DNA from 2 places in the Paenibacillus provencensis genome. Region 1 is predicted to be linked to the other one. Evidence: riboswitches for the same ligand, from Rfam matches in the RefSeq annotation. Region 1 holds a riboswitch; the other holds the start of a gene.
What was found. A riboswitch is a leader RNA that binds a small molecule or an ion and turns the genes downstream of it on or off. The one in region 1 is predicted to bind cyclic di-AMP.
Positions count from the first base shown of each region.

Region 2: it holds a riboswitch for cyclic di-AMP, as region 1 does, so the genes downstream of both, ACFQ3J_RS25710 (ubiquitin-like domain-containing protein) here and ACFQ3J_RS01835 (C40 family peptidase) in region 1, are expected to answer to the same signal.

Region 1 covers NZ_JBHTKX010000001.1:371,148-382,552, reverse strand. The annotation lists gene ACFQ3J_RS01860 (GNAT family N-acetyltransferase) at 1-425, shown strand, start outside; gene ACFQ3J_RS01855 (right-handed parallel beta-helix repeat-containing protein) at 755-1,975, shown strand; gene ACFQ3J_RS01850 (substrate-binding domain-containing protein) at 2,047-3,015, opposite strand; gene modA (molybdate ABC transporter substrate-binding protein) at 3,175-4,011, shown strand; gene modB (molybdate ABC transporter permease subunit) at 4,008-4,685, shown strand; cyclic di-AMP (ydaO/yuaA leader) riboswitch at 5,083-5,221, shown strand; gene ACFQ3J_RS01835 (C40 family peptidase) at 5,226-6,086, shown strand; gene ACFQ3J_RS01830 (cell wall hydrolase) at 6,232-6,885, opposite strand; gene ACFQ3J_RS01825 (cell wall hydrolase) at 7,184-7,825, opposite strand; gene ACFQ3J_RS01820 (MFS transporter) at 7,973-9,190, opposite strand; gene ACFQ3J_RS01815 (hypothetical protein) at 9,356-10,288, opposite strand; gene ACFQ3J_RS01810 (nucleotide sugar dehydrogenase) at 10,297-11,405, opposite strand, start outside.
Region 2 covers NZ_JBHTKX010000011.1:7,755-19,159, forward strand. The annotation lists gene ACFQ3J_RS25675 (PSP1 domain-containing protein) at 1-380, shown strand, start outside; gene yabA (DNA replication initiation control protein YabA) at 409-777, shown strand; gene ACFQ3J_RS25685 (tRNA1(Val) (adenine(37)-N6)-methyltransferase) at 889-1,638, shown strand; gene rsmI (16S rRNA (cytidine(1402)-2'-O)-methyltransferase) at 1,700-2,590, shown strand; gene ACFQ3J_RS25695 (AbrB/MazE/SpoVT family DNA-binding domain-containing protein) at 2,792-3,046, opposite strand; gene ACFQ3J_RS25700 (HD domain-containing protein) at 3,405-4,685, shown strand; gene ACFQ3J_RS25705 (TatD family hydrolase) at 4,725-5,492, shown strand; cyclic di-AMP (ydaO/yuaA leader) riboswitch at 5,723-5,970, shown strand; gene ACFQ3J_RS25710 (ubiquitin-like domain-containing protein) at 6,248-7,474, shown strand; gene rnmV (ribonuclease M5) at 7,643-8,188, shown strand; gene rsmA (16S rRNA (adenine(1518)-N(6)/adenine(1519)-N(6))-dimethyltransferase RsmA) at 8,193-9,080, shown strand; gene yabG (sporulation peptidase YabG) at 9,174-10,079, shown strand; gene veg (biofilm formation stimulator Veg) at 10,339-10,617, shown strand; gene ACFQ3J_RS25735 (small, acid-soluble spore protein, alpha/beta type) at 10,859-11,041, shown strand; gene ispE (4-(cytidine 5'-diphospho)-2-C-methyl-D-erythritol kinase) at 11,192-11,405, shown strand, end outside.

The DNA of each region.
Region 1 (11,405 bases):
TGGCACTTATTCCGGGACAATCTATTCTGGATTGGATCAGCCCCGGTGCAGGTACGATCAGCTCTGCCTTGTTAATTGATGAGAAGCTTGGCGGCTATATCAGGTACTCTAAAACTGACCCCGAAATAATCAGCTTCATTGTGGCACAGGACAGTCATTCCCTGCTCCTCATTGCAAATTATTTAAAACAAAAACTTAATCCGCTTACCGCTTCTCATTTATCCCTGCCGTTACCGGCAGCCTCTTTTTTGCTCGAGCGGTTTGGTACAACCTTTGATGTTAACATCAGCACTTACGCTGAATATATGGTTAAAGTAATGGAGGGTCCCGATCGCTCCAAGCTGCACAATCATTTCTCTGCTGTTGAAGAAGGGAATATACCGCGCGGCTCCATTATTTGGCCTGTTGAATTTGATTTGTGCTAATAACATAAAGAAGTAACATCTGATGCAATGATTATGATGATGTGAGATCTGTAACGATGGAGTCGCTATTTACTGCTATAGTCTCTATCCCTTATGAACAGTGGAGATGATTATTCCAGCACCCCTCCATATCACGTATGATTCACATTGCAACCGCTGCCAACACACGGGTGCCAATTTAAATCATAGGAGGAATCGTAGTGACGAAATTGAACCTGCATGACCACTCAACAAAACGGAAGTCTATCGTCTTCCGAACGCTTGTATCCAGTATCAGCTTGTCCCTTGCACTTCCCTTGCTTCCCCTAACGAGCTTATCCGCCGAGAGCATCCCTGCTGTAATGACTGCCGAAGCTGGACCACAGAATACACAGGCTGTTACAGCCGCCGGGAATTTATATGTAGCTCCGAATGGGTCCGCCAGCAATCCTGGGACACTTCAAAGCCCGACGACCCTTGAACATGCACTGACCCAGATTGAAGCAGGCTACACCATCTATCTGCGCGGCGGTACTTACAGCTATTCCTCTACCATTACGATTGATCGAAATAACAGCGGAAATTCTGCCACTGCAAGAAAAACGCTGGCCGCCTACGGAAATGAAAAACCAATCCTTGATTTTTCAGCCCAGTCCTTTGCGTCAACGAATCGTGGTCTGCAGCTGTTTGGCAGTTACTGGCTTGTGAAAGGTCTGGAGATTAAAGGGGCGGGGGATAACGGACTTTATATAGCCGGAAACTATAACCGTATTGAGAATATAGAAGCGCATCATAACCGGGATACGGGAATTCAGCTTGGCCGCTATGCCTCCACTGCCGGATACAGCGAATGGCCCGCTTATAATGAAGTCATTAATTCATATTCCCATGACAATTACGACCCGGATAACGGCGAAGATGCAGACGGTTTTGCTGCCAAGCTCACGGTCGGCCCGGGCAACGTATTCGATGGATGTATTGCCGCTTATAATGTCGATGATGGCTGGGATCTCTATACGAAGGACGATACAGGCGCAATTGGAACGGTAACAATTCGCAACAGCATTGCCTATAAGAATGGTCAGACCTCGGACGGAACGTCCACTACGAGCAGTGATGGCAACGGATTCAAGCTGGGTGGTGAAGATATTGCGGTGAACCATACCGTGGTGAACAGTATTGCTTTTCAGAACAAAAAGCACGGCTTTACGTTTAACAGCAATCCCGGCTCCATCAACTTCAAGAACAATACATCCTGGAGCAATGGACGAAGCAATTTTGCATTTGATGAGGGTACGCATATCTTTACGAACAATTTATCCTTTGCCGGAGGAGCAAGTGATAAAACAAGCGGAACGGATGTAGGATCAAGCAATGTATGGTGGAAAAACAAAAAAAGCGTCAATGCGAAGGGACTTCTTGCCAGCAGTGAAGATTTTCAGTCCCTCGTCCCAACTGTTACCCGTGACACAAACGGAAATCCGGTACTGGGCAATTTCTTGAAACTGGCTGCAGGCAGTGATTTGGTCGGAGCCGGGACACCAAGCGGCACCAATATTGGAGCACGTTGATCGTCTAATGGAAACATGCAAGAAGGAGCCAAAGCATTCATTCGGCTCCTTCTTGCATGTATTTACTGATTTCAAGCTTCAAACAGCACTTCCCCTGTTCGGGTTAAATCATATCCCGATATCGAACCCAGCTCACGGATAAAGGACTCGGAACGCAATATATCAAGAACGGCGTGTATAAGCCCCTCATTCTCCGGCTTGTTCATAAGTACAAGATCGTATCTTTCTATCGTTAGCGGAATAAACTCCACTCCTTGCACAATGGTTGCCGCCTTCTCGATGCCTACTCCAACATCTGCCTGCTTGAATGCGACCCTTCCAGCTACAGCCAAATGATTGGATTCCTCATCATGGTACCCCATCAGTTCTCTAGCAGCGATTCCATGCATGCGGAGCTGTTCCTCGAGAAGCACCCGTGCTCCCGCCCCCCGCTCCCGGTTCACCATACGGATTCCCGGCTTAGCCAGATCCTTCCACCCATGCAGTTCATGAGGATTGCCAGGCTGCACATATAGCCCTGCTCGTCTGCTCATTAAGTTCACAACTTTATAAGAGCAGCCTATCAGCAATTTGCGTATATAGGGAATGTTGTATTCTCCCGTATCCCCGTCCAGCAAATGGGTACTGACAATATCGGAATGTCCCTGATACATGGAAATTAAACTGTCCAGGCTCCCTACGTAAGATCTAAGCGGCCTGATACCGGGCGAGCGCTTCTCTATATGCCGAACCAAAATATCGAGGCTCATATCTTGTCCTGTGATCACCACTTGCCTAGCCCCTTGAGTCGTCCCCTGAACAGCCACAGGAACCGCAGGAGCATCGATCACCTGACTTAAGGACCTTATCTCCTCACTCGAATGCAGGCCAACACCTTTGGAGCGCTGCTTGTACACCTCAAGATCTGAGTGGTCGATCCGCATCTGCTTGCCGACCCGATAGGCTGTAAGCTGCCCCTTCTTGATTAAATCATACACCGTTAACTTTGATATTTTTAGTAGCTGGGCGATTTCCTCGGTTGTATAGGAAATATCGGTCACATTTGCCACCCCTCTTGTCAGGTATGCAATAACGAATGATTGATGCAATTGATTGTACCATACTCTTTTCATTCCATTGGATTGTAATTGCTTCAAGAACCAATATAATATATTTAATTATATCTAATTATAATCAAATATAACGATTGGATGGAGATTATGTTAAAACAAGCGAAGCTTAGTATGATTTCTTTCTTCCTTCTCGCCCTGATATTCATATCTGCCTGTGCATCATCGAACGCTTCGTCACCGGACGATGCCGATTCGGCCAGCAGTGCATCCTCACTCCCGCCATCAGAACGCACTGAGCTAACGATCTCAGCGGCTGCAAGCCTAACCGATGTGCTGGAAGAATTACAGCCCATCTTTGAAGAAGCTCATCCCGCCATACAGCTCAGCTTCAACTTTGGAGGTTCCGGCTCCCTTCAGCAGCAAATCGAGCAAGGGGCTCCGGCTGATCTGTTTCTGTCAGCAGCTGAGAAAAATACGCAAGCCCTAATAGATAAAGGTCTCATTGATACAGAAAATACGACTACACTGCTAACCAATGAGCTCGTCCTCATTACATCTAACAACAGCGACCAACCCATCACCTCTGAGCAGGATCTCACTGCTGAAGATATCAAGATCGTTGCCCTTGGCATACCTGAAAGCGTACCTGCCGGAAGCTATGCACAGGAGGCTCTGACTTCGCTTGGCTTATATGAACAGCTGCAATCCAAAATAGTCCAGGCCAAGGATGTGCGACAAGTATTGCAGTATGTCGAGACGGGGAACGCCGATGCCGGCTTCGTGTATAAAACAGATGCACTTACTTCCAGCAAGGTGAAGATTGTACACACCGTCGATCCGGCCAGCTATACATCAATTACATACCCTGCTGGTGTGGTATCGGACAGTAAGTATCCCGAAGCGGCAGAAACTTTCTATGACTTTTTGCAGTCTCCCGAAGCACATGCCGTGTTTACTAGTTACGGATTTTCGGTGCCTGAATGATGTCAGCTTCATTTGACTGGCATAACTTCTGGGCACCTGTCCGCTTATCCTTACTGGTTGCATTCTTGTCCAGTATAATCACGATTGTACTTGGCGGGCTTACTGCGAGATGGATGTCCAAGAGCAGGTTCAGAGGAAAGCTGCTGCTTGAAACGGCATTTATGCTGCCGATGGTCCTTCCGCCCACGGTTGTAGGCTTTCTACTGCTCGTCCTGCTGGGGAGAAACAGCTGGATTGGAGCTTTAATTGAGACCATCTTTGCCGCACCTGTCGTATTCTCGTGGACAGCCTGCGTTATCGCCTCTGTTGTTGTCTCCTTTCCACTGGTTTATCAGACGATGAAGGTCGGCTTTACGTCCATTGATTCCGAGCTCGAAGCTTCCGGACGCTCGATCGGTGCTAATGAATGGCAGGTATTCCGGTATATTACCCTTCCGCTCATCTGGCCTTCTGTTATTACTGCGTATATTCTCGGATTTGCACGGGCACTTGGTGAGTTCGGCGCAACGCTGATGATTGCAGGCAATATTCCAGGTAGAACACAAACGGTCCCTACTGCCATATACATTGCTGTTGACAGTGGGAATACGGTCATGGCCTGGGCCTGGACGATTGCGATCGTACTTATTTCGTTCCTGTTGCTGCTTCTAACAGGGCGCAGAAAAAAAGATTAGCATTGGACTTTTGCCCATTTGGAACCAATCAAGTTAATAGGATGGACGCAACTGAAGCAGCCTTGATCATTTATCAAACCAAACCCTTATGTGATTTTAAAATAAGGGTTTTTTAGTGTTCGCTTAATTAATATATTATTGTTTTGATATTTTTACAATATATGGATATACATACGGTGTTCATAAGGATTTATTTAGTTACAATATTGTTACTTTAATACACACCTGTTTCAAACCAATGACAATTTATTATCCGACTTAGCGGAAATTTCGCAAAAAAATCCGGTTTTTTCTACGTTTTATTCCAGTAATTGGTGTACAAAAAGTAAAACAATAATTACATTTTTGATACTTATTAACCTTGTTTTGATATATATTAATTACAGTTAATTCATATTAAAAAAGTGTGCCGAATCTATCAGAATAGTACGGGGGACGATTTACAACATTTGGGGTGAATGCAGCAATGGAAAGATGCTAGAGTACCTTCTACTCGAACCCGACAGCTAACCTCGGAGGCAATTGGAGGAAATTTTAAGAATGAAGAAGTTTGGTAAATATATGTTGTTCTCATCTCTGCTCGCAGCTGGGTTAATTATGGGGAATGGACAAGCAGATGCCTCCTCATCAAGTACAAATACAGTAAATATTCAAGTGAATAGCAATCTGATCGATTTCCCAGATGCGGAGCCATTCTTAGATCAGAATTACAGCACTCAAGTACCAGTCCGCATGCTTGCTGACGAAATGAACTATACGATTAAAGTATTTAAGAGCGGTAAAGAAACGGTGGTCAAGCTGTCCAAGGGCGGTACAACCATTCGCATTCAAACCAATCAGACGACAGCGGTCGTCAACAGCAGCAAAGTAAGCCTCGGCACACAAGTGTTTATCCGAAATGACCGTACATATGTACCCATTCGTTTTGTATCAGAAGCAATGGGCTATGACGTAACTTGGAAAAAGGATCTTATGCTGGCCATGATTAGCACAACCGGTAAAACATACAGTCCCGCACTTGTTCCAAACGACCATGTCAAAGGCACAAGCATTGTAAATGAAGCGATGAAGCATATCGGCGTTCCTTATGTTTACGGCGGTTCGACAACAAGCGGGTTTGACTGCTCTGGTCTGGTTAAATATGTATTCGATAAATACGGAGTGTCCCTGCCGCGTACCGCAGCTACCCAATATAACCAAGGCTCATCCGTATCCAAAGGGAACTTGCAGCAAGGCGATCTGGTCTTTTTCAAGACCACAGGAAGCTCTATATCCCATGTCGGCATCTATGTAGGAAACAATAATTTTATTTCAGCTACCAGCTCCTCTGGCGTAAAAATCGATAGCCTGGACAACACCTATTGGGGTCCTAAGTACGCCGGCGCGAAGAGAGTTCTATAAATAAACATATATCTAATAACCCCTTTGCTGCTTGCCGGCAGAGGGGTTTTATCTATGATGGGTGTACTCAGGATTACTCTCCATGTAAAGAAAGAAGCTGCCACAGATATTTGTGGCAGCTTCTTTCTTTACATATATGATTGAATTAGTTCGTAAACAGATGATTACCAATCTTCTTGATCGCAGGTCGCTCCATGCTCCATTCGGAGGTCGCAATCTCCGGATTATAATAGTACATAGCTCCTCCAGACGGATCCCAGCCATTCAGAGCACTCTTTGCCGCCTTTAGCGCGGTCTCATCGGGAGCCAAATTGTATTGACCGTCATCTACTGCAGTAAATTGTCTTGGCTGCAGAATCACCTCTGTGATCGAGTCCGGGAATTCATCCGATTGCACTCGGTTCAAGATCACAGCTCCGACGGCTACTTGACCTTCAAAAGATTCTCCCCGCGCCTCACCATGGATAGCCTTTGCCAGTTGATTTAACGCGGTTTGGTTAATTGGTGCTTTTTTCTCCAGCACACGGATAGTCTCTGGACCGGCAATCCCATCTACCTTGAGTCCAAATTGCTTCTGGAATGAGCGGACAGCCTTCTCAGTTGCCTGGCCATAATATCCGGTTGTTCCTGTATTCATGAAACCAATGCTGCTTAGTCTTTCTTGCAAATTAAGCACATCAGCGCTCTGAATCCCCTGTTGCATGATTGCAGCACTTGCACCTGCAGGTGCTGCAGTCGCCGTTCCATAAGCACCCAAGAGTGCGGCACATATCATAAGTCTTTTCGTCAGTTTTCTCATTGATGTCATTCCTCCAGTTGTGATTGAATGGTCAGCGATGTAACACCGTCATAATGATGCATTCAATCAAATATATCTGTAAATATAGATTAATGTATATATAGATTCATTTGGATGCAAATCACCTATGATAATTATAATGTCACATTATATTTATTGCCGATATATTTCATCAATCCGCTGAAAGATACCTGAATGCGTATATCCTTCAGCGGATGATTCCTTTTCATTACAGTACAATATCAATCTTTACAGTAAGCTGTTTCACATTATAGAGAAAGCGAATTGTGTCTATCCGCTATTTCGTAAACACATGATTTCCAAGTCTTTGCGTCACAGGTCTGGATTTCATCCACGACGAGGATGCTGTTGTCGGATTATAGAAATATAGAGCACCCTTGGAAGGGTCGTAACCTGTCAGCGCCCTGCGGGCAGCCTCATAGGATGCAGCCGTCGGACTGCTGAGCTTGCCGTCCATTGCAGGTGTAAATTGATTCTTCTGGAATATGACATTCGTTATGGAGTCCGGAAAAGCATTGCTTTGAACCCGGTTCAGAATAACGGCACCCACCGCAATCTTACCTGTCAAGGATTCACCTCCGGCCTCATCCTGTATGATTCCTGCCAAATGCCGAAGCACTTTGTTGTTAATTGGGGCAACAGCTTCAAGCTTGGACTTCGTATTAGATCCAATAATACCATCCGCACTTAGTCCGTAAGCTCTCTGGAATGATTTGACGGCAGCTTTCGTACGGTTACCATAGTAACCGCTGATTCCAGCCGTAAAGTAACCTTTGCTATGCAGTCTTTCTTGTACTTCAACCACCTCTGCGCTTTGACTGCCAAGCCGAAGTGTTGCTGCGTTCGCTGATGTCGCTGAGCCCAGCACGGAAAGCGCACAGGCACATGTTATTAATAGTGTTGTTATTTTCTTCTTCATTAAAATCAGATATCCTCCAGTTTCATTCATGTTAGTCTGTATCATCAAGGACGACTGACTTCATTACGTGAAAAGGCGGAACAAAAACGTTCACCTACGAATTACACTATATCACAGGTTACAAATTTGTCATATCTGACAATGGTCCTAATCTTCGAGCTCAAGCCCTTTTGTCTCTCTTCCAAGGAAGAGAACGGCCGCTGCACCTATTAGCACGGTAACAAAAAACAATACGAAGATGGACTCCACGGCAACCCCGTTTTGCACCAATAGTCCTACGAGCAGCGGTGCAAGGATTCCTCCGACGCGGCCGATCGAGGCCGAAAGACCGACACCTGTTGAACGTGCCTTAAGCGGGTACAGCTCCGGTGTGTAGGCGTACATTCCTCCCCAGGCTCCAAGGTTAAAGAACGATAATGACATCCCTGCCAGAATCAGGCTGAATTCCGATTCCGCATTACCGAACCACAGCGCACTTACTGCGGTCATTACCAAATATACAACGAGAACAAATTTGCGCCCGAACTTCTCGATGAAGTAAGCCGCTGTAAAATATCCCGGTAGCTGGGCTAATGTCATAATCAGCACATACTGAAAGCTCTTGACCAGCTCAAAGCCCTTGATCTGCATAATGCTCGGCAGCCACAGGAACATGCCATAGTAAGAAAACACAACCGTAAACCATAGAATCCACAGCATCAGTGTTGTCTTGCGATGCTCAGTGGACCACACGGATGTGAATTTTTCGCGAAACGAAACTTGGCGCAGCTCCTGCTTGTTCTGAAGCCGTGGCGAATCCTCGATGGCTCTTCGCAAGTAGAGCGCATATAGTGCAGGCAGCGCTCCAATCAGAAAGGCTACTTGCCACCCGTATTCGGGAATAACGAAAAAGGAGATCAGCGCAGACAGAATCCAGCCCGCTGCCCAGAAGCTCTCCAGCAGCACAACCGCTCGTCCCCGCTCTTTGGCCGGAACAGACTCCGATACGAGCGTAGAGGCTACGGGAAGCTCTCCGCCAAGACCGACTCCGGCAATAAACCGGATAATGCACAGAAATACGTAACCTGTAGCCAGTGCCGAGATTCCACTTGCTACAGAGAAAATAAGCAGTGTCCACATGAGGACTGCCTTGCGTCCATACTTATCCGCCATCGTTCCTGCCAGCAACGCACCCACAGCCATGCCGATGGAGGTCGAGCTCGATACGAGTCCAACTTCACCAGGAGTAAGCAGCCACTCCTGCGCCAGAGCCGCAACGATAAAGGACATCATGCCGACTTCCATCGCATCGAACATCCAGCTGAGCCCTGCACTGAACAGCAGCTTGCGCTGCTTCGGATTTCGCAATACTTCTAAATTACTCATTATAAGGTTCTGCTCCCTGTTTATGTATTTGGAGATTAGTATCTTACCTAACCCATCAAACTATTTATAATGGATTCTGCCAAACTGTCAACCTTTTTTTAATATAAAAAGGAGAACAGTCAGCCTCTTAGCTACTGTTCTCCTGTGCTTGCTCATGCAAGCCTGCTACTCTTTTTTTTGCGCAAAGGTTAAATCCCCTGTTATCTTTCGGTACCAGGCCTCGTAGTGATGAATCGCCAGCCCTGCGAAGGAACGGTGGGTCGTGCCCAGCTTGCCTGCGATTTCAATCTCCGATTCCATGTTCGTTACCGGCTTTCGGAAAAAGGTTAAATGCTCGCCTTCGTCGGTATGGCCCAGCTCTGCACCGATCCACACCTTCTTATCGAGCTCGTCCGCCTCGGCAAGCTCCTCCTTGGACAGCTCATACATCTGCTCTCCGCTGTCCCTATAAGACATAATGGCGATGGCGTCAAACCGGTCAATAACCCAGCGGCTGAACGTTCCGCTGCCATCGGGAGCTTCCTTGGAGTCAAGCCAGAACGGTACAGCTGCACTCATGTACAACCCGGCTTCCGTACCTGCCTGGCTCCATTCCTCCATGTTCTCGCTCCATTCGGCAATGACGGCTGCTTCCTCCCGCCCCCATCTTCTTAGCTGGTAGGGCTCCACATCGAATTGAATGCCGTCGAACTTCTCTTCAGGTGCTGCATCTCCATTGTAGGACTTCACCCATTCAATCCATGCTGTTCCTTCACTACGCTTTTCCGTATAAGCCCAATCTGCATGGCCGTTCAGCGCATGAATCGTAATTCCTGCAGCATGCGCTGAACGGTTGAATGACCGATAAGCCTCATCACTTACTTCTTTTTGAGTCTGGAGAAAGACCGTGTCCACCTCTTGTTCATCCAGGAATTGCACGATCTCCTCCGTATGCTGCTCAATAAGTGAGGCATCCCAAAGCCAGGTTGCTTTTTTCTCATTCATGACCGGTGACTTCAGCATAAAATACAGAATGAGTAAAAATACAACGATGACCATCATGAAGCTCCATTTTACCCATGCAGGATATGCATTCCATGCTTTTCCTCCTCTAATCACGGCAGGTTTTATGCGAGTACCGCTTCTTCCTGCTGTGTCACCGGATGTTGTACGGAATGGCCAATTTTATAAATGTGAGGCAGCGGATAATCCTTGAACGCATTCCGAGTATCCAGCACTGGCACACCAAGGGATGCAATAACGTCGTATTCCAGATCCTTGTGGTTCGTAATCAGCACGATGCAGTCGTATGACTTGAACTTCTCTGGATCATATTTCACACTGTGTACGGTGGAACCATGTTTGTCAAGGAATGTGTCTGCAAACGGATCATAGTACTCGACATTTGCTCCTGCTTCCTTGAACAGCTCGTACACTTCAAGTCCAGGGGACTCACGCAGATCGGCAATATTCGGCTTATAGGCCATACCGAGCAGCAAGATGTTTGATTTGCGAACCGATTTGGCATACTCGTTCAAGATCGTCGCTGTCTTGTTCGTTACATAGTAAGGCATATTATCATTTGTGTTTTGTGCAAGCTCAATGAATTGACTATAGAATCGGAAGCCCTTCGCTTTCCAGGACAGGTACATCGGATCAAGCGGGATGCAGTGCCCACCGATTCCAGGACCCGGATAGAATGGCATAAATCCGAATGGCTTCGTTGCAGCCGCATCAATGACTTCCCAAATATCGATGCCCATACGGTCACACATCATAGCCATCTCGTTTACAAAGGCAATGTTTACACTGCGGAACGTATTTTCCAGCAGCTTGGACATTTCAGCCACCTTCGGATTGGACACAGGAACGACTGTCTGTACATATTTGCTGTACAGGGCAACACCCAGCTTCAGACATTCCTCCGTCGTGCCGCCGATAACCTTAGGTGTATTGAATGTCGTAAACCTTCCATTGGAAGGGTCAACGCGCTCCGGCGAGAAGCACAGGAAGTAATCCTCACCTACTGTATGACCGATCGCCTCAAGCTCCTGCTCGATCAGTTCCTCGGTTGTACCTGGATAAGTTGTACTCTCTAGTGTAATCAGCATGCCCTTCTTCATATGCTGCTTGATATTATCTACAACAGTCTCGATATAAGATGTATCCGGATCCTGATTCTCGCTAAGCGGAGTCGGAACACAAATGCTCAGTGCATCAATGACACGAAGCATGC
Region 2 (11,405 bases), on a different contig from region 1:
TTGAGCTCCGCCAAATTGGTGTTCGTGATGAGGCAAAGATGCTGGGAGGCATCGGTCCATGTGGACGGATACTCTGCTGTTCATCCTGGCTGGGTGATTTTGAACCTGTATCCATTAAGATGGCTAAGGATCAGAGTCTGTCCCTTAATCCAACCAAAATATCTGGACTTTGCGGCAGACTTATGTGTTGCTTGAAATTTGAGCATGATAATTATGAGAGTGTTAAGGAAGAGCTTCCTGCGGTCGGCAAGCTTGTCGTAACCTCGCTAGGTGAGGGCAAGGTCGTTGGTATTCACGCAGGCAACCGTAAGGTACATGTTCAATTGTTTGAGATCAACAAAGTAAAAGAGCTTTCTATGGATGACGTTGTCATCAAGTAACCATTATGTTTGCTTTCGGGGTGGGATCTTGGAGAAAAAATCGATTTTTGCGCACATTCTTGAAATGGAAACACAAATGGGACAAATGAATAATGATCTTGGCGAATTAAAAATGATTGTAAAGGAACTGCTCGAAGAGAACCAACGTTTGACGCTGGAAAATGAACAGTTGCGCAAGGTCCTAAAGCGGGAGTCCTCTTCGGAGACGCCTGCACCAGCTCCCAAAAATCCTGTACAATTAGTTCCCGCGACCGAGACTACCGAAGAGGTTGTTGGAGAGGGGTACGACAATTTAGCAAGATTGTATTACGAAGGTTTCCATATTTGTAACGTTTATTATGGTCATTTACGTACAGAAGGTGATTGTTTGTTCTGTCTGTCATTTTTGAATAAGTAACGAGCCGTAGGGATACCCTACGGCTTTTCTTTTAAAAAGCTTAAGCGGATTGGATTATGCATCAAGGTCGATTCATTACACACTATTAATAATAATCAGGCAGGTATCAAAATGAGCATATACAAGGTTAAGTTACAGCCATCTGAACGATTAGATGATCTGTTAACTCATGATTTGCGTATTATTCAAAGTGATGAGGTGTTCAGCTTCTCTATGGACGCTGTATTGCTGGCCAGATTCGCAGTCCTTCCTAGACGGGGAAAGGTCCTAGATCTCTGTACAGGGAATGGAGTCATTCCTCTCCTAATGTCCACAAGAACAGAGGCAACCATCGAAGGGATTGAGATTCAGCCTAGAATTGCTGACATGGCTAGACGAAGTGTGATGCTAAATGGACTAGGGGATCAGATTATGATTCGGGAAGGAGATTTGAGAGAACTGACTAGCATTACAGGTTATGGCGGTTATGATGCCATTACCGTGAATCCGCCCTATATGCCGTTAAACGGCAGTGATATTACACTGAATGAGCATCAGGCAATTGCTAGGCATGAGATCCACTGTACTTTGGAGGAAGTACTAACAGCTTGTATGCATTTGGTGCGTACAGGCGGAAAAGTATCTATGGTACATAAACCCCAGAGAATCGGTGAAATCATCACCCTAATGCGTAAATACCGATTGGAGCCAAAACGAATTCGCATGGTCCATCCACGAATCGACAAAGAGGCGAATATGGTGCTCATTGAGGCATTACGAGATGGCAAACCGGATGTCAGAATGCTGCCTCCGCTAATCGTGTATAACGAAAATGGGGAATACTGCAAAGAAATTATGGATATTTACTATCCGAGTCCATGATAGCTGCTGGACATATGTTGAAGCAGTATCAGTGAAACGTGGAACTGGAGAGGAGTTAGCTATGAATATGCAAGTACAGAAGAGCTTTGATCAGAAGGAAGGGACGGGTACACTGTATCTTGTAGGTACACCGATCGGCAATCTAGAAGATATCACCTATCGAGCTGTAAATACCTTGAAGACTTGTAACATCATTGCTGCAGAAGATACGAGACAGACCCGAAAGCTATTAACTCATTTTGAGATCAGCCCGGAGCTGTTGTTTAGTTATCATGAGCACAACAAGGATGCCAGTGGACCTGAATTAATCCGATATATAATAGAAGGAAAAAATTTAGCTCTCGTCAGCGATGCGGGTATGCCGGCCATTTCAGACCCTGGTTCAGACCTGGTCAGTCTCGCAATTAAGGCGAATATTCCTGTGGTGACAGTGCCAGGAGCGAACGCTGCTCTATCCGCACTAATTGCATCCGGTCTTGGAACCGAGAGATTTACCTTTGTCGGATTTCTCCCTCGTGAGAAAAAGGACATTACTGCCATCCTGAAGAGTTTTGGAGCATCGCAGGGGACCCTTTTGTTTTATGAGTCGCCACACCGGGTACAAAAAACTTTAGCCGTTATGCTGGAGATATGGGGAAACCGAAGAGCTGTGCTCGCAAGAGAGCTGACCAAGCGTCACGAAGAGTATGTGCGAGGGAATCTAGAGGAATGTATTGAATGGCTTGAGGAACATCCTCCTCTAGGTGAATATTGTTTGATTATAGAGGGAAGAAGTCAGGATGAAGAGAAAGAGCTGCAGAATGAGTGGTGGCAGCAGTTAAGTCTTACAGAGCATGTGGAGCGCTATGAGAAGGAAGGCAATACTCGCAAGGACGCAATGAAGAGAACAGCTGCAGATCGGGAGCTTTCCAAAAGAGATGTATATAATGCTTTATTAAAAGAGGAAGAATAGCCCTCATATTGAATGAAAGAAAAAAACACCTTCTTCGGCAGAATGTATCTGACGAGGAAGGTGCCTAAGGAGATATGAAAAAGGTTAGAAATAACAATTATATATTCTTAAGAAAAGCGAGCATCTATATTAAAGGAATCGTTAATGATTACTGATTGAAGGTATGCTTTTCTCTACCAAATTGATTATAACCTATTCTACTTAATTTGTCACCGGTGCTGGAATTTCAGAAATACATTCGTGACAAACAATTTTACCTTTGAAGTACGTTACGTTTTCAGCGTTGCCGCAGAAAATACAAGCAGGCTCATATTTCTTAAGCATGATGCGCTCACCGTCTACGTAAATTTCAAGTGCATCTTTTTCACCAATACCGAGTGTACGGCGCAATTCGATAGGTATAACAACCCGGCCCAGTTCATCAACTTTTCTTACAATACCTGTAGATTTCATCATTTTATACTAACTCCTCTCGCCATCGCTTATTACTGTCATGATTCGACATTATTTTATGTTTTATGCTAATCATCATACCAACCATTCCCAAATCAGTCAACATTAAAAATAAAGAATTGCATTAACATTGTATGAAGAAATAGAATGAGTACTGGTATTAACGATGATTTTCTAGTACCTATCTATTATTATAACGCGTGTCGATTTGGAAATCAAAACCGCAGCACTATTCGACAAATTATGTCGTATAATGTCGAAATAATCAAGTAAGATGCAAGGATAAAGTCGAATTCCTACTTTAGTTGCACACAATTGAATTTTGTTATAAGAATTTAGTTGAAAAAGGAGCTGATAATCGATGGAGCAAAAGCTTAACGAAGAGAAAGTATTTAAAGACCCCGTTCATAACTATGTGCATGTTCAGGATCCGATTATATGGCAGCTTATTAATACCCCGGAATTTCAGCGTCTTCGCCGAATTAGACAACTGGGCACTACATATTTGACTTTTCACGGAGCAGAACACAGCCGCTTTTCTCATTCTTTAGGTGTGTATGAAATTACAAGGAAGATCATATCTCAGTTTGAACGGAATGAATATCCCGATTGGCCGAAGGAAGAGAAATTGGTCGCTCTATGCGCAGCTTTATTGCATGACGTTGGACACGGTCCTTTTTCTCATTCGATTGAAGAGGCTTTTGATATGGATCATGAAGAGTGGACCTGTAAAATCATACTGGGAGATACCGAAGTGGGCCGGATACTAAATACAGTAGGTCCTGATTTCGCCCAAAAGGTCGCTTCTGTCATTGCCAAGACGTATGATAAGCCTATCGTTGTCAACCTGGTTTCAAGTCCGCTCGATGCAGATCGAATGGATTACTTGCTGCGAGATGCCTATTATACTGGAGTGAATTATGGAACAATTGACCTTGATCGGATACTCCGTATGCTGCGCCCTTACCAGGGGAGAGTTGTCGTTAAAGATTCAGGAATGCATGCAGTTGAGGATTATCTAATGTCGAGATATCAGATGTATTGGCAGGTATATTTCCACCCGGTAACTCGAAGTTCTGAAATTGTTCTGCGTCAAATCTTTAGAAGAGCTAAGGAGCTGGTAACAGAAGGCTACACATTCGGCTTCATGCTTAGACCGCTCCTTCATTTGATTAAGGGGGATATATCGGTCAAAGATTATCTTCGTATTGATGAATCCACGATTCAAGCTGCTTTTAATGAATGGACTGATGAGAAGGACCCGATTCTAAGTGAACTTTGTACCCGGTTCTTGGACCGTAAGCTCTATAAATATGTTGAAGTGGATTATATCGAGCAGAAGGATATCAAGCAGATTGAAGATGCATTTCTCAAGGCAGGCTTGAATCCAACCTATGATCTTGAAATTGATTTTCCTACGGATCTGCCGTATGATGTGTTCCGACCTGATATTGCGGGGAGCAAGAGACAGATCATTATTCTAGACAAGCAGGAAAGACAAAGAGATATATCCGAGGTTTCAGAAATTGTACGCTCCATAAGCGGCATGCAAAAAGGAAATTATCATCTCTACTTCCCTCATGAGAAGCTGATGAATGCATTGCCCAAGCTCCCTCCGGAAATTGCAGGAATGTTTAAATAATGTGAGACAAGATACAGCCCTTGAAAGGAGTAAGATTATATGATGTTATTCGACACACATACACATTTGGATGCCCCTGAGTTCGACGCTGACCGCGAGGAAGTGATTCAGCGCGCTGTCGAAAAGGGGGTTACCCGCATGATTAATATAGGATTTAACCGGGAAACGATACCTTCTACGATGAAACTTGCCGAAACCTATGATTTTATCTATGCGGCAGTAGGCTGGCATCCTGTCGATGCCATCACGATGAAGGATGGAGATCTGGAATGGATTGCATCATTATGTAAACACGAGAAGGTCGTTGCGATCGGTGAAATCGGTCTGGATTATCATTGGGATACTTCTCCCAAGGAAGTTCAGCATGAGGTGTTGCGCCAACAAATTGGACTGGCTAGAGAGATCGCCATGCCGATTGTCATTCATAACCGAGATGCGCATGAAGATATTATTCGAATCCTACGTGAAGAGAAAGCACATGAAGTGGGCGGAGTGATGCATTCCTTCTCAGGAAGCTGGGAAACAGCAAAAATGGCGCTGGATATGGGTTTTCATATCTCCTTCGGAGGGCCGATTACGTTCAAGAATGCAAAGCAGCCCAAGGAAGTGCTAGCAAAAGTACCCCTTGACCGGCTCTTGATCGAAACGGATTCGCCATACCTGACACCACATCCATTCCGCGGCAAGAGAAATGAGTCTGCTCATGTGGCCCTGGTGGCAGAAATGGCAGCAGAGCTGAAGGGCATTTCTGTGGAGGAATTAGCAGAGATTACGACCGCAAATGCACTGGAACGATTTGGTATTTGATAAAATAGAGAGAAAAACAGGTGAAAAAGTGAGTAAAACGGAGCGATTAAACTTTTTGTAAGAGTTTTCCGCTGATTATTACAAATTTTTAACCAATTATTTAGAAAAACATAGTTGAATACTGCTTTACAACATGCATCGAAACAGGATATCATCGTTTCAGTGAATTGTTGATTGTTGGTAAAGTCCATTTTACATTCATTTGATTTACCACTTTGAATTCACTTCATGAGTCATTCTCGCTGAATCTTTTGTATTAAACAAAGAACGGGGGAACCGATATAGTGGTCTGCTGCTAGGCAGAAGATTTAAAATTAAGAGAGTTGTCTCTCTTCATGGACCACTGTATTTGATTTCAACATTTGAGTCTTGGGGTGAACGTAAAGGACAGCTGCCATGAGCAGCCTGGATCTGACGCGAGGGCGACTCTTACGCCCGAACCCGACAGCTAACCCCGTAAGCGTATTGAAGAGGCAAAACTCGTGCATGATGTTTCCGATATTCTCATTTGGACTTATCGGAGCCACGAAAGAGTTCCTCTTAAACTCTTTTTTGGCTTCTTTGCTTTAGGAGAATAAAAGTTACATTGTCGTCATACTGTTGGTTAACAGGAGGTGACATCATGCTGCGAAGAGTGGCACATGATGCAGAATCGGACGGGAGTTTCTCCGGTTTTGTAGACAAATCGGTATAGTCGCGTCAAATACAATCATGCAATACTCTTGACGGCGGGACTATGAAGGAGGACGGAGGAAGTGGGAAATTTCCAACTAGAGGAGACCCATGAGTCACCATCATCCAGCAAGTCTTTCGCGTTGCGATGGAAGCATGAGAATCTGCGTCAGATCACACTAGTCGCAATCTTCTCAATCGCACTGTTAGTCATGATCTCACTCATTGTGTATGGTCAGGGAGGCAAGGAAATTTCAATCGTCGTGGACGGCAAGGCTCAAACCTTGGAAACGCGTGAAGGAATGCTTAGTGAAGTGCTGGATGAGCATTCAATCGCAGTCAGTCCGCATGACGAAGTCTCGATGTCTTTGAGTGATGAGATTGAAGATGGGGATCGAGTAACTATTAACCGGGCTGTAGCGATTAACGTAACGGCAGACGGTGAGACAGAGCAAATTTATACGACACAAGATACAGTTAAGGAAGCACTTGCTGCACATAGCATCGAAGTATCAGAAGATGATAAAGTATATCCCGCTGCTGACACTGCGGTGAAGGCGGATCTTAATATTCGAGTAGTCCGGGTGACCAAGCAAACAGCAACACAGGAAGCTTCCATTCCGTTCAAGGTGATCAAAACGGCTGACCCAAGCTTGTACAAGGGCGATAACCGGGTCATTCAGAGCGGCAAGGAAGGTGTAATCGTTCAGACGATCGAGAAGACCTTCCAGGATGGCGAATTGGTGTCCAAGAAAATGACGGGCAAGAAGGTTGAATCCAACCGTGTTGACAAAGTCATTGCCGTAGGAACGAAGAAGAAGCCTGAACCTGTTCAGGAGACCGTAGTTGCCGCTGCAAGCACGACTGAATCCACAGCTGCAGCTAAATCTTCTAATGCTTCCTCTTCGAAATCATCAGCAAGCCTTGCTGATAAAGTGAAGAAGGTATCTGCTTCCAGTGACAGCGAATCCGTCACGAAGGACGGAGTTACGTTTAAGGCCAAAAAAGTACTAAGCAATGTATCTATGACGGCTTATTCCTCTGAACAAGAGGGTATTGGTACGAAGACGGCTTCCGGCACGCGTGTACAGGAAGGACGTACTATCGCAGTTGACCCTGATGTGATCCCTCTTGGATGGTGGGTATACATTGAAGGCGTAGGATTCCGTCGTGCTGAAGATACAGGCGGCGCAATTAAGGGCAACAAAATTGATGTGTATTATGACAGCTTAGAGCAGGCTATCCATTTTGGCCGTAAAAAAGGTAAAACAGTATACGTTATCGGTCCGGTGAAGCCGGAACTGAATTAAAATATATTTTACAATCACGTCCCTGATGTTATAGTATTAACAACAAGATTAGGTGATGCTATATAAGGTGAACGAAAGTTTAGACAGCAAGTCTATCGTTTGCCCCTTAACATGCAGAAGAGGAGCTTTTCCTCTTCTCTTTTTGTTTAGAAAGGAAGTCATGTGGTCATGATTAAAGAAATCATTGTCGTTGAAGGCAGAGATGATACCGTAGCCATCAAGCGTGCAGTGGATGCAGATACGATTGAAACCGGCGGTTCCGCTATAAACAGCCGAATACTTAAAAAAATCGAGCTTGCCCAGCAAAGAAGGGGTGTTATCGTCTTTACGGACCCCGATCATGCAGGCGAGCGAATTCGCAAGATTATATCAAACAAGATTCCTGGCGTGAAGCATGCGTTCATTAAGGAGCAGGATGCGACCCGCAAAGGCGATATTGGTGTAGAGAATGCATCTCCCGACTCAATACGGGCAGCACTGTCCAAGGTGCATACAACCTATGATGGTGCAGAGCCGCTTATAGACTGGCAAGATCTGATCGAAGCTGGACTTATCGTCCATAAGGACGCTGCGAATCGGCGTATGATGCTGGGCAACATTCTGGGTATAGGATATTGTAATGGCAAGCAGCTGCATAAGCGGCTGACGATGTTCCAGATTAGCCGTGAGGAATTTGTACGAGCACTAGAGCAAATAGAACGTGAGGGATCGTGAGAACGTGAAAAATATAGATGAGATTGCAACGCCAAGACGAACGAAAGAGATCATTGCAAGACACGGGTTTTCTTTCAAAAAAAGCCTGGGACAAAATTTTCTGATCGACCAAAATATTCTTCATAAAATTGTGGATGCAGCTGATCTCAATGAACATAAGGGGGCACTTGAGATTGGACCGGGAATCGGTGCACTGACAGAGAAGCTTGCACAGCGTGCAGGGAAGGTGACGGCGGTTGAGATTGACCAACGCTTGATTCCGATCCTTACAGAAGTGCTGGAACCTTACTCTAATATATATGTACATCATGGAGATGTTCTTAAAACAGATCTTCCTGAATTGTTTGCTGAAAATTTCGCGGGTATGGATAAGGTCAGCGTTGTTGCTAATTTGCCTTACTATGTAACGACACCTATATTGATGAGGCTTCTCGAGGAGAAGCTGCCGCTCGACAGCATTGTTGTCATGATTCAGAAGGAAGTTGCAGAACGAATGGCTGCTTCCCCGGGAACGAAGGATTATGGGACGCTCAGCATCGCGGTTCAATATTACAGTGAGCCTGAACTGGTATGCATCGTACCCCACACGGTATTTATTCCGCAGCCTAATGTTGAATCCGCAGTCATCAAGTTAAAGGTAAGAGAGAAGCCTCCCGTTGAAGTGAAGGATGAGAAGTTTTTCTTTGAAGTTATCCATGCTTCATTTGCACAGAGACGGAAGACAATTGCTAATAATCTAAAGAGTCGTTTCTTTACAAAAGAAAACAGAGACCAGCTGGAGCCCATGCTGGAGGCGGCTGGGATTGAACCTACGAGACGAGGGGAGACACTCAGTATTGAGGAGTATGCTCGTTTAAGCGATGTCTTGCTGGAAGCCGGAATAAGGCTCTAACAAGCTTATCACTCGTGTTTCCGGAAATTAAGAAAAAGAGATGAACCAAAGCCCTGCCTCGCCCATAACATAGGGTTAGAGGTGATAACGTTGATGAATATAGGAGACTTGGTCGTTCGGAAATCGTATGGGGGAGATATCACGTTCCGAGTGGAGGGCCTCAAGGAGAATAAAGCATACATTAAAGGGACCGAATTCAGGCTCTTTGCGGATTCTCCTCTGAATGATCTGATCAGAGTGCCATATGAGCCAGAGACGAACAAAACCAGGCTGGCACATATTAAAGCAAATGAATCTTACTCGCTATTGCAGAAGCATCGTCTGGAGCAAGCACAGCGTAACCAGGCGGGGTTGGTTGATGAGTGGAACAAGAACACACAGACAGAGTCTCCTTCTTTTTTTGAAATGCCTGGCAAGGTGCTCCATTTGGATGGAGACCCCAATTATCTTAAGAAAAGTATGGCATTGTATGACAGACTACGTGTACCTGCCGAAGGACATTATGTACATGAAGCTTCAATGGCGGATACGTTATATCGGCTCTTGCCACGCTCACGCCCTGATATTGTTGTCATTACAGGCCATGATGGGGTATTAAAGGGCAGACAGCCCTATGATCTGTATAACATCAATCATTATAAGAACTCATCCAACTTCATTGCAGCCGTCCAGGTAGCCAGACAATATGAGTGGCATTTGGATGCGCTGACGATCGTTGCAGGTGCATGTCAGTCTCATTTCGAAGCACTGATTCGTGCAGGAGCAAATTTCGCCAGCAGCCCTAGCAGGGTATTAATACATGCGCTTGATCCCGTGTATGTGGCAGCGAAGGCGGCGTTTACCTCGGTGAAGGATACCATTAACATAAATGATATCATCCATCACACCATTAGCGGCAGTGAAGGTGTCGGTGGACTTGAGTCCAGAGGGAGCTATCGGATTGGATTACCGCCCCTTCAGGATCTGTCCACCCTTAAGGTCTCGCCAGCGGCTATCTAAAGCTTACTGAAGAAGTATATATAGCATATAGACTCCTTAATTTGAAGGGGTCTTTTTTTGCTTCGTTTAACAAGGGTTAATCGTGTTAAAAATCAGTGAGCTAGAAGCAAATGGGATTGGAAAAGCGTTGTGCTATGTTAAAGCGATAATTTTGCTAAAATATTCGTTGACAACTCAATTTTGATGCTGATATAATTGATCATTTGACAAACTCTGAAAGTCCTTGTATAATGGACAAGGAAAGAGGTGGTCGTTAGCCATGGCTAAAAATTCGCTATTGGATATCAAACGCAGTCTCGACGCTCATGTTGGCCAGAAGATTCTACTTCGTGCAAACGGTGGACGCCGCAAGACAATTGAGCGTACTGGTGTATTGGAAGAAACGTACCCTTCTGTTTTTATTGTGAAGCTAGATCAAGAACAGCAAACGTTTAAACGGGTGTCTTACAGTTACGCCGATATATTGACTGAAACAGTACAGGTTTCAGTATATGATCCTGAGCAAGTGATCAGCGAAATATCGTACAACGAAGTGTAAGCTTGATTTCAAGGCGGCTCTCGTCCATTTATGGACGGGGCCGTTTTTTTTTATTGCGCAAGTGAGAGGATTAGCTTCCAGCTCCGTCTTATTAAGTGTGAGAGAGCTGGTGCGTGCTTAAGGAGGGCGTATAAGCATAGGCTTAACAAACGTTTATCCACTGCGAATATTGTTAACCCGCATGAGGCATAATAACGATCGAAACATGAAATTATGAGTCCCCTAATAAGGAGGAAGCCTTATGAGCCGCAGAAGACGCAGTGTAATGTCAGAAGAGCTCAAGTATGAGCTGGCCAAGGACCTGGGCTTTTATGATACCGTTCAACAAGAAGGATGGGGCGGGATAAAAGCCAAGGATGCAGGCAATATGGTGAAGAGGGCTATACAGCTTGCAGAGCAGGCAGCACGCAAAGGTCAAGAATAACGAAGAAGGGCCCCCTGAATACAACAGGGGGCTTTTATATATTTTAAAAGAATGAAGCAATTGTGCAGGTAAAAATATGACTTGACAGCCCGCTTTTGATATAATATGTTAAGTTGTCTTGAGGGAATAGCTGAGGGTGGGTGAGTCGCCTTGAAAATTTATGAAAAAGCTCCTGCGAAAATTAATTTGATGTTGGATGTATTACATAAAAGAAGCGATGGTTATCATGAAGTAGAAATGATTATGACCATGGTTGATCTTGCTGATCGGATTGAAATGTCAGAAATCAAGCGGGATACAATCATGATATCAAGTCAGGCGGGATATATCCCCCTGGATGAGAAGAACTTGGCCTTCCAGGCTG